Regions from separate parts of the Eubacterium sp. F2 genome, predicted to be linked through region 3. Evidence: predicted binding sites of a transcription regulator. Region 3 holds the regulator's gene; each other region holds the start of a gene.

Region 1 (5,690 bases), 1.1 Mb from region 3:
TTCCACAATGATATGCACCTGGTTACGGGAATTGTCATCGAGCAGATTGTGCCGGCCGGCATGATGGGAATGACCTGGGCGGAGCTGTATGGCGGAAACATGGCGCTGTCCCTGTCCATCATGGTTCTGGACACCCTCGTTTCACCCTTCCTGCTTCCCGTAGTGCTGTCGATGATTCTCGGCACCGTGGTTCACATCCCGGCCTGGCCGATGATGAGGAGTATGATCATCATGATCGTCATTCCGTCGCTTCTGGCACTGACGCTGAATCAGCTGACCCACGGGAAGGCGAAGGAGACGCTGCGGCCTAAGGTCACACCCTTTGCCAGAATTGCCATGATCTGTGTCATGACCCTGAACAGCACCAAGGTCGCGCCTTATCTGCTGCACCTGAAGCCGCTCTACCTTCTGGTTCTTCTGTTCATGCTGTTCATCATTGTATTTGCGTATTTTGTCATGTTCGCCATTACCATTCTCATGCGTGTGAGCGTTCCGAACGCCACAACCATGATCTTCAGCGGCGGCATCCGCAACATTTCAGTCGGAGCTGTTCTGGCAGCGCAGTATTTTCCGGGCGGCGCAATCTTCCCGGTTCTGGTGGGAACCCTCTTCCAGCAGATGCTGGCAGGAATCCTGGGGCACAGATTCGGCAAAATTCTCCGGGAAAGAAGCCGGAAGGAATTGAGAGCTGCATCGGCGGATAAAAGAGAATCGTAACGGAAATCCTCCTGGCTTCCTTGTGAAAAAACTAACAGTTGAGAGAAAAAATACGCGTTTTGTATTTTACGCGTATTTTTTTGTGTGTTAAAAACTCGTCAATCACTTAAAACGGCTAGATTTCATCAGTTGAACAAAGAATAAAAAGATTTCGTTAATAAAATATCAATTGTTTCAAAATCAATACAATGATGTATAATATAGACAAGGGAAATGTTCATGAACGTAAACAAAACTTAGAAATTTCTCCGGAACGATGTTCCGGAATCCGATAGAAGGGAGATGTCAGAGATGAGAATGAAGAAGGTTGTAGTAGCAGGCGGCGGTGTCCTGGGAAGTCAGATTGCTTATCAGAGTGCATATAAGGGATACGATGTCACGATCTGGCTGAGAAGTGAAGGCTCCATTGAGAGGGCACGTCCAAAGCTGGAGCATCTTCGCAAGGTTTACCAGGAGACACTGGAAGAGCAGAAGAAACTCATCGGACAGCCTCTTGGACCGAAACTGTATGCCAGAGGCCTGATCGATGATTTCAGCAAGGCAACGCCGGAAAGCATTGATGCGCTGAAACAGCAGGCGGAAGCAGCCTATGCAGATCTCCGTCTGGAAACAGATCTCGCGAAAGCCGTCCGCGGAGCGGATATTGTCATTGAAGCTATGGCAGAGAACCCGCAGCAGAAGAAAGATTTCTATGAACGTCTGGCTCCGCTTCTCTCGAAAAAGACTATCCTCTGCACCAATTCCTCCACCCTGCTCCCAAGCATGTTTGCAGAGGATACCGGCAGGCCGGAGAAATTCCTTGCCCTTCATTTTGCCAATGAAATCTGGAAGAACAACACGGCAGAAGTCATGGGGCATCCGGGAACTGATCCGGAAGTTTACCAGCGTGTCGTAGAGTTTGCAGCAAGTATCGGCATGATTCCGCTTCAGCTCCATAAAGAGCAGCCGGGATACATCCTGAACAGCCTGCTTGTTCCTTTCCTGAATGCGGCAGAAGAACTCCTGGTAAAGGGAGTCGCTGATCCGGAAACAATCGATAAGACCTGGCAGCTGGGAACAGGCGCGCCGGTAGGACCGTTCCGCATCCTGGATGTTGTCGGACTGCAGACGGCATATAATATTGTAAGCAATGCGCCGGACGCAACCGAGCCGGGAACCATGAGCAACCGGATCGCAAAACTGCTGGAGTCCTATATCCAGCAGGGAAAGACCGGAATGAATGCCGGCGAGGGATTCTATAAGTATCAGTAAGCCCCTGGTCCCGGAAGGGACTGTAAAGCGATCAGCGATGCTTCCGGCATTGGGGCGGCCGGATGGAATGGAGAGATTACCGGTTCAGCCGGGATCTACTATATTCAACTGAATCAATCGAATGCGGAATGCCGTCAGCGGGATGATCCCCTGGCGGTTTTCCTTTTGTTCAAAAAATATTAGCACTCTATCGAAATGAGTGCCAAAAAAGTCTTTACTTCTGGAATGGAGTGGGTATAATGAAAGCAGAGAGCAGAAAAAACGAGGCAGAAGCTCCGCGGAACTGCGCTTGAGTAATTAAAGAGGTGAAGGATAATGAAGGTTGAGAGGTATACGCAGAAACTGCAGGAGGCAGTAGAATCGGCACGGCAGCTGGCACTGGAATACGGCCAGCAGGAACTGATGCCGGAACATGTTCATCTGGCTCTGCTGCAGGACGAGCAGGGGACGGTCGACCGCATTCTGAAGAACATGAATGTGGATGTGACGGCCATGCAGAGCAGTCTCGGCGCTGAACTGAATAAAATGCCGAAGGTGTCCGGAAACGCGGATAATGTCTATCTGGGACGCCGCAGCGATCAGCTGTTTACGAAGGCGGAGAACCTTGCGTTTAAGAAGTTTAAGGATGAGTATGTCAGTACGGAGCATGTGTATCTGATTCTGCTTGAGGAGCACGGCACACCGTCCGCGCAGATTCTTCAGCAGTATGGTGTGACAAAGGATAACTTCCTCAAGGAGCTGATGAAGGTCCGCGGAAACCAGAGAATCACCAGCAACACGCCGGAGGACAGCTACGATGCGCTGGAGAAATACGGACGCGATCTGGTGGACCTGGCAAAGGAGAACAAGCTGGATCCGGTCATCGGAAGGGATAAGGAAATCCGTGAAATGGTCCAGATCCTGTCCAGAAGAACCAAGAATAACCCGGTGCTGATCGGTGAGCCGGGTGTTGGTAAGACCGCCGTTGTAGAAGGCCTGGCCCAGAGAATTTACGAGGGCAATGTGCCGGATACACTGAAAGATAAGACGATTTTTGAGCTGGATATGGGTTCACTGATTGCGGGCGCCAAGTACAGAGGTGAATTCGAGGAGCGTCTGAAGGCGGTTCTGAAGGAAATTGAGAAATCGGAGGGACGGATTATTCTGTTCATCGATGAGATTCATACCATCGTCGGCGCCGGAAAGACGGAAGGATCCATGGATGCCGGCAACATGCTGAAGCCGAAGCTGGCAAGAGGCGAGCTGCACTGCATCGGCGCGACGACGCTGGATGAGTACAGAAAGTACATGGAAAAGGATAAGGCGCTGGAGCGTCGTTTCCAGAAGGTCATGATCGGAGAGCCGACGGTAGAAGATACCATTGCAATCCTGAGAGGACTGAAAGACAGTTTTGAGATTTACCACAAGGGCGTCAGAATCACGGATGACGCGCTGATTGCCTGCGCGAAACTGTCTGACCGCTATATCACAGACCGCTTCCTGCCGGACAAGGCCATCGACCTCATGGATGAGGCTGCCGCCAGAATCCGTACAGAAATTGACAGTGAGCCGAGAGAGCTGGAAGAGATCAAGGGCCGTATCGCGGAACTGAACATCGCTAAGAGTTCCCTGAAGAAGGAAGATACCAGAAGTGCGAAGAACCGTCTGGAGAAACTGAATCAGGAACTGGCTGATCTGGAAGATCAGAAGAAGGCCATCACCGCCCAGTGGAGCGGCGAGCGTTCTGTTGCCGACCAGATCAAGAGCGTGAAGGAACAGCTGGATCAGGCACAGCACCAGAGTGAAGAGGCACAGAGAAGAAGTGACTGGGATCAGGTCGGAAAACTGGTCAACGGCACCATTCCTGAACTGAAAGCCCAGCTGAAAGAGCTGCAGGACAAGGTTGCGAACAGCAAGGACAGCCAGCTTCTGAAGATGGAAGTCGGCGAGAACGAGATTGCGGAAATCGTTGCAGACCGTACCGGAATTCCGGTTTCCAAGCTGGTCGAGACCGAGAGAAACAAGCTGCTGCATCTTCCGGAAATCCTGCATAAGAGAGTCATCGGTCAGGATGAAGGAATTGAAGCGGTTTCCGAGGCCATCCTGAGAGCCCGTGCCGGCCTGAAGAATTCCAACCGCCCGATCGGTTCCTTCATTTTCATGGGGCCAACCGGAGTCGGCAAAACAGAACTGGCCAAGGCACTGACGGAAGCTTTGTTCGACGATGAGAAGAACATGATCCGTATCGATATGTCCGAGTACATGGAAAAGTACAGCGTCTCCAGACTGATCGGAGCGCCTCCGGGGTATGTCGGCTATGATGAAGGCGGTCAGCTGACCGAAGCCGTCCGCAGACGTCCTTACAGTGTCGTTCTGTTCGATGAGATTGAAAAGGCACATCCGGATGTCTTCAACCTGCTGCTGCAGCTGCTGGACGATGGCCGCCTGACAGACAACCAGGGCAGAACCATTGACTTCAAGAACACGGTGATCATCATGACCTCCAATGTCGGAAGCCAGGAACTGCTGAACAACATCAACCAGGATGGAACCATCGACCCTGAGGTAAAGGAACGGGTAACCGGAATGCTGCATCAGTACTTCAAGCCGGAGTTCCTGAACCGTATCGACGACATCGTCGTATTCAGCCCTCTGACCGAGAAGCAGATCGGCGGCATCATCGATCTGAACCTGAAGGAACTGGAGGATCACCTGGCAGAGCGGGAAATCCATCTGGAGCTTACCGGAAACGCACGCAGATTCATTGCACATGAATCCTACGATCCGAACTACGGTGCCCGTCCGGTCAGAAGGTATCTGCAGAAGCACGTTGAGAATGAGCTGGCAAAGCTGATCATTTCCGGTGATGTGATCGACGGAAGCCAGATCACGATCGATGAAGAAGGCGGAAAGCTGACCTTCAATGTACTGGATCCTGTGAATGAAGAATAAATCTTCTGACCTGTATACACAGATCTGAAGAAAACTTAAAAGGGAAAAAGAAAAAATTAATTTGTAATTCCCTTTGAAATGGATATAATATTGGTGTAGGGCCTTTTGCCCGACCATTAAAAAAGCTGGAGAATGAGGCTGCCGCCAGGCGGTCTCATTTTTCTTTTGTTTTCCGGACAGGGAAAAGCCGTTTCCCGGCACAGAGAATGCGGCGGAAAACGGCCTTGTTTTTCTACGGTTCAATGGGCTTTGGACGATACTGTTCTGCTATTAGTTTACCGGAAGCATCTTCGCAAAAACAACGGCTCTGGCGTTGTGATATTCATAGGTGCAGGTGCTGAGCATGACGATGTGATCTTCTGCGGAGACCTTTACATTCGTATGCAGTACGGTCTTCTTCTGGATCCAGTTCAGATATTCCTGTTTATCCCTTTTTGTTTTGAAATTGAATTGATATCGCGGGCTGGAGGCAGGAATGGTTGCGGCTGCAAAAATTTTCAGCTTATAGTTCCCGTCCGGGGTGTAAAGCATCATGTCCGGATGCCGGGAATAATAGGAAGCCTTTCTGTAATCGGCGATGTGCCAGAACATGCTGTGGTCTTTCATCCGGTGGCCGTAGATGACGGTAAGAAAATCCTGAAAGGGGTGTTTATTTCGGAAGTCGATGAAGAGGCTTCCTTTGACATTCCATTTTCCGCTGATCAGGCGGTAAAGATAATACTGGTTGTCATCTGCCTGGGCAACCGGGTAGTTAATGACCGTTCCGTCCTGTTTCAGCCAGGCTTTGATAT
Region 2 (5,690 bases), 1.0 Mb from region 3:
GAGTGGCATGAGATTGGCCGCGCTGCTGGCGATACGCACGTCTTCCATCATTTCCTCTACCACATCATCCGGAACCGGATCCTGTTTAAACGCGCGGTAGCTTCTGCAAGTTCTGTATAATTCTTTCAGTTCCATGAATTGTTCCACCTTTCTGCCGGCCTTGCACATATCCGGTCTGTCTACTAAATAAATAACCGCCGCAGATCAGAAATCTGCAGCCGCTGCATCAAGACATCGCACGGACCGGCCGATATCCGTTCCGCTTCTTGCTTCGTCTTTTTTGTCTCTCATTATTATACCCCATAAGCGCTCTGGTATGTGCCGCCATTCTGGACAAAAAGAAAAAGTGCCTGCAGCACATTTTACATATATTGCCAAGATTTCACAATTTCTTCTTCATTTTTGCGTTCCGGCGGTTTAGAACAGTGTATAATAGAGGTAGCCGGTCGGGTTCAGAGACCGGACTTACAGAAAGGAATGATGCGATGAAATTTGACATGCATTGCCATACCGCCGAAGGATCCATTGACGCGAGAATTCCCATCAAGGAATATGCCGAGATCTTGAAGAGTAAGGGCTTCGGCGGTATGCTGGTCACCGATCATGATTCATATAGAGGCTTTAACCACTGGCAGACATTCCGGGAGCAGATGCCGGAAGACTTCGTCGTGCTGAAAGGCATCGAATACGATACCCGCAACGCAGGTCACTTTATCGTGATTCTGCCGGACGGCGTCAATCTGAAACTTCTCCAATACCGCGGAATGCGGCTGGAAGTTCTGACCAGAGTCGTCCACGAATACGGCGGAGTTCTCGGCGTCGCGCATCCATTCGGAATGAAGAGCTCCAGCGCAATGTTCACCTGGCACACCCGGAAACATCCGGAGATCCTTGCCGATCTGGACTTTGTCGAGGGGCTGAATGCCTGTGAGAAACCGTCTTCCAACGTCAAGGCCAGAGAACTGGCCGACCGTTTCCAGCTTCCGTGCACAGGCGGCACGGACGCCCACGTTGCCAAGTACGTCGGACTTGCTTACACGGATTTCGATGAGGACATCACATGTAACAACGACATGATCCACGCCATCAGGAACGGCGGCATCGCGGCGTTCGGCGGAAGAGAGCGTACCTATAAGCTCAGCCATGAGAAGCGGAACATGTTCGCCGCAACATGGGGATTTAAAGCCTACAATCAGGGTCTGGGACTGATTTTCAAGCCTTACCGCAGATCAGTCGTGCATAAGATCCTTGGGGATTACAACATTTAGAAGATTATGTTCCGGCAAAATATAGCCGGGCAAGAAAACAGGAACTGCCATCCCGTGACTTCATGTTCACAGGAGGCAGTTCCCTTTTTACGTGAAAGGCGTAATCTCTGACGGCGGCCGGTTCCCTGCCTTGGATCAGGCTCTGTCATCAGCCAGACACAGCCGGGCAGCGGCCTTGCTCCGCCACTTTTTGTCCTGTCGCCCTCTCTTTATATTCTTACTTGAAATATTTCTCTCCAAGTCTCATGAAGGCATCTCTGGAGCGCTCAATCATTTCATGAGATACGCAGAAGGAGAGTCTGACATTTCCAGGTCCTGCGAAGGAGCTTCCCGGAACCAGGATGATGTGCTCTTCCTCAGCAGCCTCTACGAATCTCTTCTCGTTCGGAACCGGTGACTTCATCCACAGATAGAAGGCTCCTTCCGGCTTGACGCACTCGAAACCGGCTGATGTGACGATATCATACAGATCTTCCGCATTCTTCTTGTAGTAGTCAATGTCTACCTTCTCATCCAGGCAGCGCTCAATCGTCAGCTGCATGAGGGACGGCGCATTTACATCGCCGCAGATTCTGTTTGCGATCGTTGCAGCCTCGATAAACTCAGCAGACTGGTCGGACATGTCCGGAATGGCCAGGTATCCGATTCTCTCTCCCGGAAGGGACAGGGACTTACTGAAGGAATAGGCAATCAGCGTATCGTCATAGAACTTGGATGTGCAGACAATCGGCTTGTCGGTGTAAATCAGCTCTCTGTACGGCTCATCAGAGATCAGGTAGATCGTGGTTCCCAGTTCACGCTCCTTGGCAGCCAGGATGTCGCCGATCTGCTTGATGACGGTATCCGGGTAAATCGCACCGGTCGGGTTGTTCGGCGTATTTATGATGACCGCTCTGGTTCTTCTGTTGATCTTATAGGCAAACTCCTTCATGTCCGGCATGAAACCGTACTCCGGATTCGGGGAAACTTCAATCGTCACGCCGTGATAGTTCGCAATATAATTTCTGTATTCAACGAAGTACGGAGCAAATACGATGACTTCATCGCCCGGGTCCAGGATGGTTCTCAGCGCAACATTGATCGCGGAGCCGGCGCCGACCGTCATAATGATGTTCTTTGCGCCGAAATCTGTGTTAAAGCGCTTATTCAGGTTATCCGCAATTGCCTTTCTGGTGGATTCAAATCCCGCGTTGGACATGTATCCGTGCACCTTGTGCGGATCTTCTGTGTTCAGGATATCAATAATCGAATCTTTTACTGCTTCCGGCGGATACAGGTTCGGGTTGCCCAGGCTGAAATCGTAGACATTCTCCTCACCGTAAATTGCAGCCATCTGCTTTCCCTTTTCAAACATCGCTCTGACTGCGGAATTGCCCTGCACCAGCGGAATCATTGAATTTGCAATCATTCTTTTACCTCCATTTTCACATTCTTCACTATATATCCGATATATTTCTTCTATTATATAGTATACGATATCTTAATATCTCCCTGCACAGTAATAGTTGACAAAAATCAATGCGCAAGGAAAAAGCTAGTCCTCATAAACCGGATTCTGCACGTCCACCATACCGGTGTGAACGGTTCCGCCGAAATACTTCTTAAGAAGGTCTGCCAGCTCGTCTCTGGCGGCTTCTACCTGCTCCCTGTTGAAGTCGGAGAATCCGTCGATCGGGAACTGGATGGCGGTGGTGTCTTCCGTAATTTCTCCGATCTGGCTCTGGCGCCAGGTCCAGCGGCGGGTGCGGACCTGATTTCCGGAGGCGTAGACGACCTCCCCATCCTTCGGGTTGTCCGGCTCTGTCGAACCAAACGGGATAAAAACGTCCCCTTCTCTGGTGTAGCGGACCATCAGCGCATCCTCAATCGTTCCATTGTCATGGGCGCCGATCGGGAGACGATACTTCAGGGAAACCGCATTTCCCAGGTCAACTGCCGGGTTGATATGCGGCATTCCCTTTCCTTTGGAGATACGGTCAATCAGTGCCTCGATTGAGCACATGTAACGGTTCGGATTGATGCCGATCTTGCGGAAGGCCTCGCGGTAAGGCTGGACCTCGTCCGCCTTCTTGGCCTTGATGCCTTCAAAGGCGCTGCTGCATTCGCTGACCGCATTGCTGAGCAGTTCCTCGATTTCCCCATTTTCTCCGTGATTGTCAATTCCGTCTACCGTAACGATTCCAACGATATATTCCGGCAGAAGCTTGAATACTTCCTTCTCAACCTCAAATTTCAATGTCTGCCCTCCACAAAACTCCTGTTTTTCTTGTAATATCAACCAACTTTTCTTATCTTTTATCTTAACATATAGATGTAGAGTTTCAAGGAAAAGCCGATATTGTGAAATTAATAACCCACTTTTCTCTCTGTAGTTATCGTGGACGATCACCATTTCCAGCGCCACAGCAGCGATATCTTTCTGCCGGATGAGTAAAGCTCTCCATTTCAGAAGCTGAATCCCGCCGTCTGCTTATCCCGGCCATCAAATATGATGCTTTATTTCTCAATCGTACTTGTGATTTCCCATCAACCTGCGACAGATCCAGAATAAGATCTGGAAATCATTGGAATAATTTAAATTCAAAAACCGCAGAATTCCAACGTTTTACAGCGATTCTCTCCAGAATACCCAAATTTTTTTAAAATTTTTAGCACTCACATGTTGACAGTGCTAACAAAATGAGTATAATAAGAATTGTCAAAGGGATAGAGATTAGAGAGTAGATGGAAACATTCCGGAAGGATGAAAATCCGGAAGGGGTGTGAACATAAAAGGAGGTTTTCGTTATGATGTTACCGAGCATTTTCAGAAATGGATTCTTTGATGATTTTGATGATTTCATAGACTGGCCGACCGTCAGCACCGATACGACACTGATGAAGAGCGACGTAAAGGACGCCGGAGACCACTATGAACTGATGATGGATCTGCCAGGATTCAAGAAAGAAGATGTAAAGCTGCAGCTGAAGAACGGAGTACTGAGTTTTGAAGCTACAACCAATAAGAACAATGATAAAAAGGATGATAACGGTAAGTACCTGCGCCGCGAGCGTTTCCAGGGCACCTGCTCCAGAAGCTTCTACGTCGGCAAGAATATTACCGAAAACGACATCAAGGCAAAGTTCGACAATGGTGTTCTGACCGTCTGCATTCCAAAGCCGGAGCAGAAACCTCAGGTTGAACAGAACCACTTCATTCAGATCGAAGGTTAATCCCCTCGCATGAAGATGAAGATATAGATAAATTTGATAACAGCCGCCAGATCCGGACATCCGGATCAGCGGACTGCATATAGATCAGGCTTTTCCTAAAGCCATCATTCAGGATCGATATTTTCGACATTACATAGATTCCTAAAGCAATCACGTCCGGTGCTGCAAGTTGACGCGGTACCGGCTTGTAGATCTGCTCATTAGACGATCGCAAGGTTCCCGGGTACCCGTCCGGCGCTTCAGCGCCGTGAAAGGGTGGGGTTCTTATTATAGATTCAGCTTAGCACTCTCAGGTACACAGTGCTAAATCCACTGAAAACAGCTGAGAGTTCCGGCTGAGCAACAGCGCAGGCTGTATAAACACGAGTAAAGAATTAAGGAGGTTTTCATTATGTTGTTCCCAAGCGTATTCAGAGATAATTTATTTAACGATTTTAATGATATCATGGACTGGCCAACCGTCAGTACCGATCCGACACTGATGAAGAGTGACGTAAAAGACGCCGGTGATCATTATGAGCTGACGATGGATCTGCCGGGATTCAGCAAGGATAATGTAAAGCTCCAGCTGAAAGACGGAGTCCTGAACTTCCAGGCCTCTACAAGCAAGAGTAATGACGAGAAAGATGAGGACGGAAAGTATCTGCGCCGCGAGCGCTTCCAGGGCAGCTGCTCCAGAAGCTTCTACGTCGGCAAAGATGTAAAAGAAGAGGATATCAAGGCGAAATTCGATAATGGTGTTCTGACCGTCTGTGTTCCTAAGAAGGAAGACAAGCCAGAAGTCGAGGACAATCACCTCATTCAGATCGAGGGTTAATCCCCTCTTTCTGACCCCGGTCCCGGCAAAAGCCAATACGCCGGGGACCGGATGATCAATCAATGAGCTTTTCCAGGCAATACCAATAAACCAATCCAACCAATATTCAAACACTCACTTACAATTCTAAAAGAAAAAGAGCTCCGGATTCTGTCAGTCCGGAACTCTTTTTTATCTTACCGCCGCTCCTCCCGGAACGCAGATATCCTCCTCTTCCTTTCCGACTACGAACTGCGCGATCAGGAAAGCAATCAGATACAGACCCGCAAGAACGATGATGACATTCTCATAGGACCCTGTCAGACGGAGAATCAGTGCCGTGAGCTGGTTTCCGGAAAGTCCCGCAAAGGCCCATGCGGACAGCGCCACGCCGTGAATCGTGCTGATGTTCT
Region 3 (5,690 bases):
GGAAATCGACCACATCGAGGAGCCGATTGTCAACGCCGACATCATGCTGCCGAAGACCTACGTCGGATCCATCATGGAACTCTGCCAGAAGCGCCGCGGCACCATGCTGGGCATGGACTACATCACCACCGACCGCGTGGAGCTGCACTATGAACTCCCGCTGAATGAAGTTATTTACGACTTCTTCGACGCCCTGAAATCCATGACCAAGGGTTACGGCTCCCTGGATTATGAATTTGTCCGCTACCAGAAATCTGATCTGGTGAAACTGGACATCCTGCTGAATAAGAACATCGTGGACGCCTTCTCCATGATCGTGCACCGTTCCGAGGCCTACAGCCGCGCCCGTTTTGTCTGCAAAAAGCTGAAGGAAGTCATTCCGATGCATCAGTTCGAGGTTCCGATTCAGGCCGCTGTAGGACAAAAAGTAATCGCCCGTGAAACGGTCAGGGCTTACCGCAAGGATGTAATCGCCAAGTGCTACGGCGGAGACATTTCCAGAAAGAAGAAACTTCTGGAGAAGCAGAAAGAAGGAAAGAAGCGGATGCAGCAGTTCGGAAAGGTTGAGGTTCCGCAGGAAGCTTTCACTGCTGTACTGAAGTATGATGATGATAAATAAAATGAATCCTGATGATAACAATGAGCAGATGCGGCCCGTGCAGAATACGCGCAGGCCGCTCGGCATTTATATTCACATTCCCTTCTGCATTTCAAGATGCCGCTACTGCGGCTTTTATTCGCAGGCTGTGGGAAAGGACCCAGATGCCGCGCAGAAGGAAGCGGCTTATGTGGACAGACTGATTACGGAAATTCTGGGGCGGGGACGTGAACTTGCCGGCCGTTATACGGTGGACACGATGTTTATCGGCGGCGGGACGCCGAGCATTCTTCCGGCGGAATATATTTCCAGGCTGATCTCCTCTGTACAGGAAGCTTTTTGTCTGGAAAAGGGCGCGGAAATCACGATGGAATCAAACCCGGGCACGCTCTCGGAGGAAAAGCTGAAATGCCTGAGAGAGGCGGGGGTGAACCGGCTGTCCATCGGGCTGCAGTCGTTCGACAATCGAATCCTGAAAGCGATGGGGAGAATCCATACGGCGGAGGAATTTCTGAAGAGTTATGACATGGCGAGAAAGGCCGGATTCAGGAATGTGAACATCGATCTGATGTTTGATTTCCCGGGGCAGACGACGGCGCAGTGGGAAGATACAATGAAAAAGGCCCTTGCGCTGAGGCCGGAACATCTGTCGTTCTATGGGCTTCAGATTGAAGAGGGCACGCCTCTGTATGAGGATTATAAGATGGAACGGATTCCGGAGCTGGATGAACAGAAGGATGCAGAGATGTATTTCCGGGCCCTGGACCTGCTGGGAGACGCGGGATACCATCATTATGAGATCTCGAATGCCGCCCTGCCGGGTTACGAGTGCCGCCACAACCTGAAATACTGGAGATTTCAGGATTATCTGGGTGTGGGCGCGTCGGCGAGTTCCTTTCTGGACGGGGTGAGAATTACCGAATATCCGGGAAGCGAGCGGCATGTGAATACATTTTTGGAAAACTGCGGAGAGTATGTGTTTACGGCGCTCCGGACGGACGAGGGAGTCAGCCTGGAAAAGTTCAGGGAGCAGTTCGGAAAACCGCTCTGGGATGTGTTCTCTGACCGCAGAGAGGAGTTCGAGGAATATCAGTCGAGGGGGCTGGTCAGAGAAGAGAAAGGACGAATCCTTCTGACCCGGGAAGGGATTCCCGTCTCGAATGAAATCATGGCCCTGTTTGTTTAGGGGATGATTCTGCGAAATAAGCGCAGAAATCCCCCCTTCTTTTTATAGAAATTAGTGTTGACATTCTTTCTTTAGTGGGGTACATTATATATAGCAGTTAGCACTCTAAGAGTTGAGTGCTAACAAGCAAAAAAGGGGGAGATGAGATATGGAGCTGACAGAAAGAAAACTTAAGATCCTGCAGCAGATTATCGGCGATTATGTCAGGACTGCAGAGCCTGTCGGTTCGCGAACCCTTTCTAAGGAGTTCAATAATGCTTTCAGTCCGGCAACCATCAGAAATGAGATGAGTGACCTGGAAGAGATGGGTTACCTGACTCACCCGCACACATCTGCGGGCCGTGTGCCGTCGGACAAGGCATATCGCTGGTATGTGAACAACTCGATGGGAAAGGTCGAGATACCGCAGGAATCACAGAAAATGATCAAGGATACCCTGCACAGTGATATCGATGAACTTGATAAGACGATTCAGAGAGCAGCAGACCTGCTGTCAGAGATCACCAATCTGGCGGCATTTGCACTGAGTCCGGTGCAGGATGAAGACAGACTGAAGTTTGTAGATTTTCTGCCGGTTGATGAGCATACAGTCATTCTGATGACGGTTGCCGAGAGCGGAAAATCATCCAACGATCTGATCCATCTGGAGCAGCCGGTTTCGGATGAGGTGCTGAGGGTTCTGAGCAAGACACTGACCTATACTTACCGCGGGCGGCAGCTTACAGATTTCCTGAAGGATAATATCATTTCGGAATTCCAGGATGATATCGCCGCGATGAGTCCGCTGGCCAGAGATGTCATGCCGAACTTCATGCACACGCTTGAGAATCTGCTGAATGTAAGATTTTACATGGATGGTCTGAGTAATATCTTCGATCAGCCTGAATATACAGATCTGAAACGTGCAAAAAATTTCATTTCGCTGTTTGATAACCGGGATGAGCTGGTAAAAACATTGATGGACAGAGACAACGGCATGGTTGTCACCATTGGAGATGAGAACACGGATGAGGAACTGAAGGACTGCTCGCTGATTACAGCGACCTACCATGTGAACGGCCGTTTCGCCGGAAAGATCGGTGTCATCGGTCCGACAAGAATGAAATACGATGAAATCACTTCGATTGTCCAGTATCTTACGGATAACCTGAATGATGCATTTAAAATAGACGGAGGCGGTGAGGACGATAACAATGGATGAGGAGAAAATGAAAGAAGCAGAAGAAAAAGATCCGAAGCAGAATCAGAACGCCGAAGAGCAGGGCCCGGACACATCTGAGGAAAAGGCCGCTGAGACTTCTTCTGATGACGCGAAGAACGACGCTGATCAGAAAGAAGCGGAAAAAGAATCCGGAAAGTCTGATGAGCAGAAGGACGCGGATAAGAAAGATTCGGATGATGCAGATGATCAGAATGACAAGTATATCCGTCTGATGGCGGATTTCCAGAACTACAAGCGCAGAGTCGAAAAGGAGAAATCTGAGATTTATGATTACGCAAATCAGAAGATCCTGGCAGAACTGCTGACCGTCCTGGATAACTTCGAGCGTGCGCTTGCTCAGGAATGCGCCGATGAAGCGTATGAAAAGGGCATGAGCATGATCTTCAAGCAGTTCCGTGAAGTCCTGGAGAAATCCGGACTGGAAGAAATCGAAGCCCTGGGTAAGGATTTCGATCCGAACTTCCATCACGCAGTGATGACGGATAACAACGAGGACTATGAGTCCGGTCAGGTAACCGGCGTCCTGCAGAAAGGATACAAACTGCACGGAAAAGTCGTCCGTCCGGCAATGGTCAAGGTCAACCAGTAATGGCCCCTGCCGGAAAGAGAGTTCCGGCAGATAAACAAGCAAGCCCGGCCGAAAGGCCTGACTATATATGGATGTTCTCACCGGAAGATGAGACCCCGTCTTTTTAAGGGTTTTGGGAGAGAATTAATCAACAAGGAGGAATTTCGTTATGTCGAAAGTAATCGGAATAGATTTAGGAACAACGAACAGCTGTGTAGCAGTTCTGGAAGGTGGAGAGCCTACAGTAATTACTAACGCAGAAGGAAACAGAACAACACCGTCTGTAGTCGGATTCACCAAGAGCGGTGAGAGACTGGTCGGAGAAACAGCAAAGCGCCAGGCCGTTACCAACCCGGACAGAACTGTTTCTTCCATCAAGAGACATATGGGCGAGGATTATAAAGTAACGATTGACGGTAAGGATTACACACCGCAGGACATTTCCGCGATGATCCTGACCAAGCTGAAGAACGATGCAGAAGCTTATCTGGGCGAGAAGGTTACGGAAGCCGTTATCACTGTACCGGCTTACTTCTCTGATGCACAGAAGCAGGCAACCAAGGATGCCGGAAGAATCGCAGGACTTGATGTAAAGAGAATCATCAACGAGCCGACAGCAGCTTCCCTGGCATATGGACTTGATAAAGAGACCGGATCCCAGAAGATCCTGGTTTACGACCTGGGCGGCGGCACATTCGATGTCTCCGTACTGGAACTGGGTGACGGCGTATTCGAAGTACTGGCTACCAACGGTGATACACACCTGGGCGGCGATGACTTCGATAACGCAATCATGAACTACATGGCAGATACATTCGCTCAGGAGCACGGCGTTGACCTGCGTAAGGACAACATGGCTATGCAGAGACTGAAGGAGGCTGCCGAGAAGGCAAAGAAGGAACTGTCTTCTGCACAGACCACCAACATCAACCTGCCGTTCATTACGGTAACTGCTGAGGGTCCGCTGCATCTGGATATGGAGCTCACAAGAGCTAAGTTCAACCAGCTGACTTCTGACCTGGTTCAGAGAACCATTCCGCCTACACGCAAGGCACTGCAGGATGCAGGAATTACCGCTTCCGAACTGTCTAAGATCGTTCTGGTCGGTGGTTCTTCCAGAATCCCGGCTGTTCAGGAAGCCGTTAAGAATGAAACCGGCAAGGAGCCTTTCAAGGGCATCAATCCGGATGAGTGCGTAGCAATCGGAGCTGCTATTCAGGCCGGAGTTCTGACTGGTGAAGTTAACGACGTCCTGCTGCTGGATGTCACTCCGCTGTCTCTGTCCATCGAGACACTGGGTGGTGTGGCAACCAAGCTGATTGAAAGAAATACAACCATTCCTACAAAGAAGAGCCAGATCTTCTCCACCGCTGCGGATAACCAGACTGCCGTAGACATTCACGTCATGCAGGGTGAGCGTGAGATGGCTGCCGATAACATCACACTGGGCAGATTCCAGCTGACAGGCATTGCACCGGCTCCGCGTGGGGTACCGCAGATCGAGGTTACTTTCGACATCGATGCCAACGGTATCGTACATGTAAGCGCTAAGGATCTGGGAACAGGAAAAGAGCAGGCAATCACCATTACCTCCTCCACAAACCTGTCCGAGGATGAGATCAATAAGAAGGTCAAGGAAGCACAGCAGTACGAGGCTGAGGATAAGAAGAAGAAGGCCGCTGTTGAAGAGCAGAACAAAGCTGAGAATATGATTTATCAGTGCGACAACGTCATCAAGGAAGCAGGAGACAAGATCTCTGATGCTGACAAGAGCGCTCTGGAAGCTGCAAAGAATGACCTGCAGTCTGCACTGAATGCCAATAACCCGGACGATGTCAAGGCAAAGGAAGACGCCCTGATGTCCAAGCTGAATGAAGTTTCCACAAAGCTGTATCAGCAGGCAGGTCCGCAGCAGGGTCAGCCGGGAGCTGGTGCTGGCGCAGGTGCAGCAGGTGCAGGCCCGAACATGGGTGCTAACCCTGGCGCAGGCGCAGCAGGCGGAAACGCAGGCAGTGCCGGAAACAGCGGAAATTCCGGAAATGACGACAACGTAGTTGATGCAGACTACACAGTCGTTGACGACGATAAATAATGTCTGATTAACAAGTCCCTGTCG

The links. Region 3 encodes HrcA, which represses chaperone genes, less so after heat shock. Its sites were predicted from a motif close to TGTTAGCACTCNNNNNNNNNGAGTGCTAACA; they were not measured.
Region 1: a site for HrcA is predicted at 2,146-2,176, ahead of clpB (ATP-dependent chaperone ClpB). Genes of this name have one in related genera too.
Region 2: a site for HrcA is predicted at 3,915-3,945, ahead of ACI77B_RS05005 (Hsp20/alpha crystallin family protein). Genes of this name have one in related genera too.

What each region holds. Positions count from the first base shown of each region.
Region 1 is NZ_CP176393.1:1,493,506-1,499,195, forward strand. It holds gene ACI77B_RS06295 (bile acid:sodium symporter family protein) at 1-717, shown strand, start outside; gene ACI77B_RS06300 (3-hydroxyacyl-CoA dehydrogenase) at 1,009-1,968, shown strand; gene clpB (ATP-dependent chaperone ClpB) at 2,284-4,899, shown strand; gene srtB (class B sortase) at 5,170-5,690, opposite strand, start outside.
Region 2 is NZ_CP176393.1:1,197,299-1,202,988, reverse strand. It holds gene ACI77B_RS05025 (nitroreductase family protein) at 1-135, opposite strand, end outside; gene ACI77B_RS05020 (PHP-associated domain-containing protein) at 486-1,268, shown strand; gene ACI77B_RS05015 (pyridoxal phosphate-dependent aminotransferase) at 1,486-2,676, opposite strand; gene ACI77B_RS05010 (B3/B4 domain-containing protein) at 2,803-3,504, opposite strand; gene ACI77B_RS05005 (Hsp20/alpha crystallin family protein) at 4,056-4,481, shown strand; gene ACI77B_RS05000 (Hsp20/alpha crystallin family protein) at 4,873-5,298, shown strand; gene ACI77B_RS04995 (OFA family MFS transporter) at 5,470-5,690, opposite strand, start outside.
Region 3 is NZ_CP176393.1:182,079-187,768, reverse strand. It holds gene lepA (translation elongation factor 4) at 1-619, shown strand, start outside; gene hemW (radical SAM family heme chaperone HemW) at 603-1,784, shown strand; gene hrcA (heat-inducible transcriptional repressor HrcA) at 1,933-2,985, shown strand; gene grpE (nucleotide exchange factor GrpE) at 2,993-3,595, shown strand; gene dnaK (molecular chaperone DnaK) at 3,744-5,666, shown strand.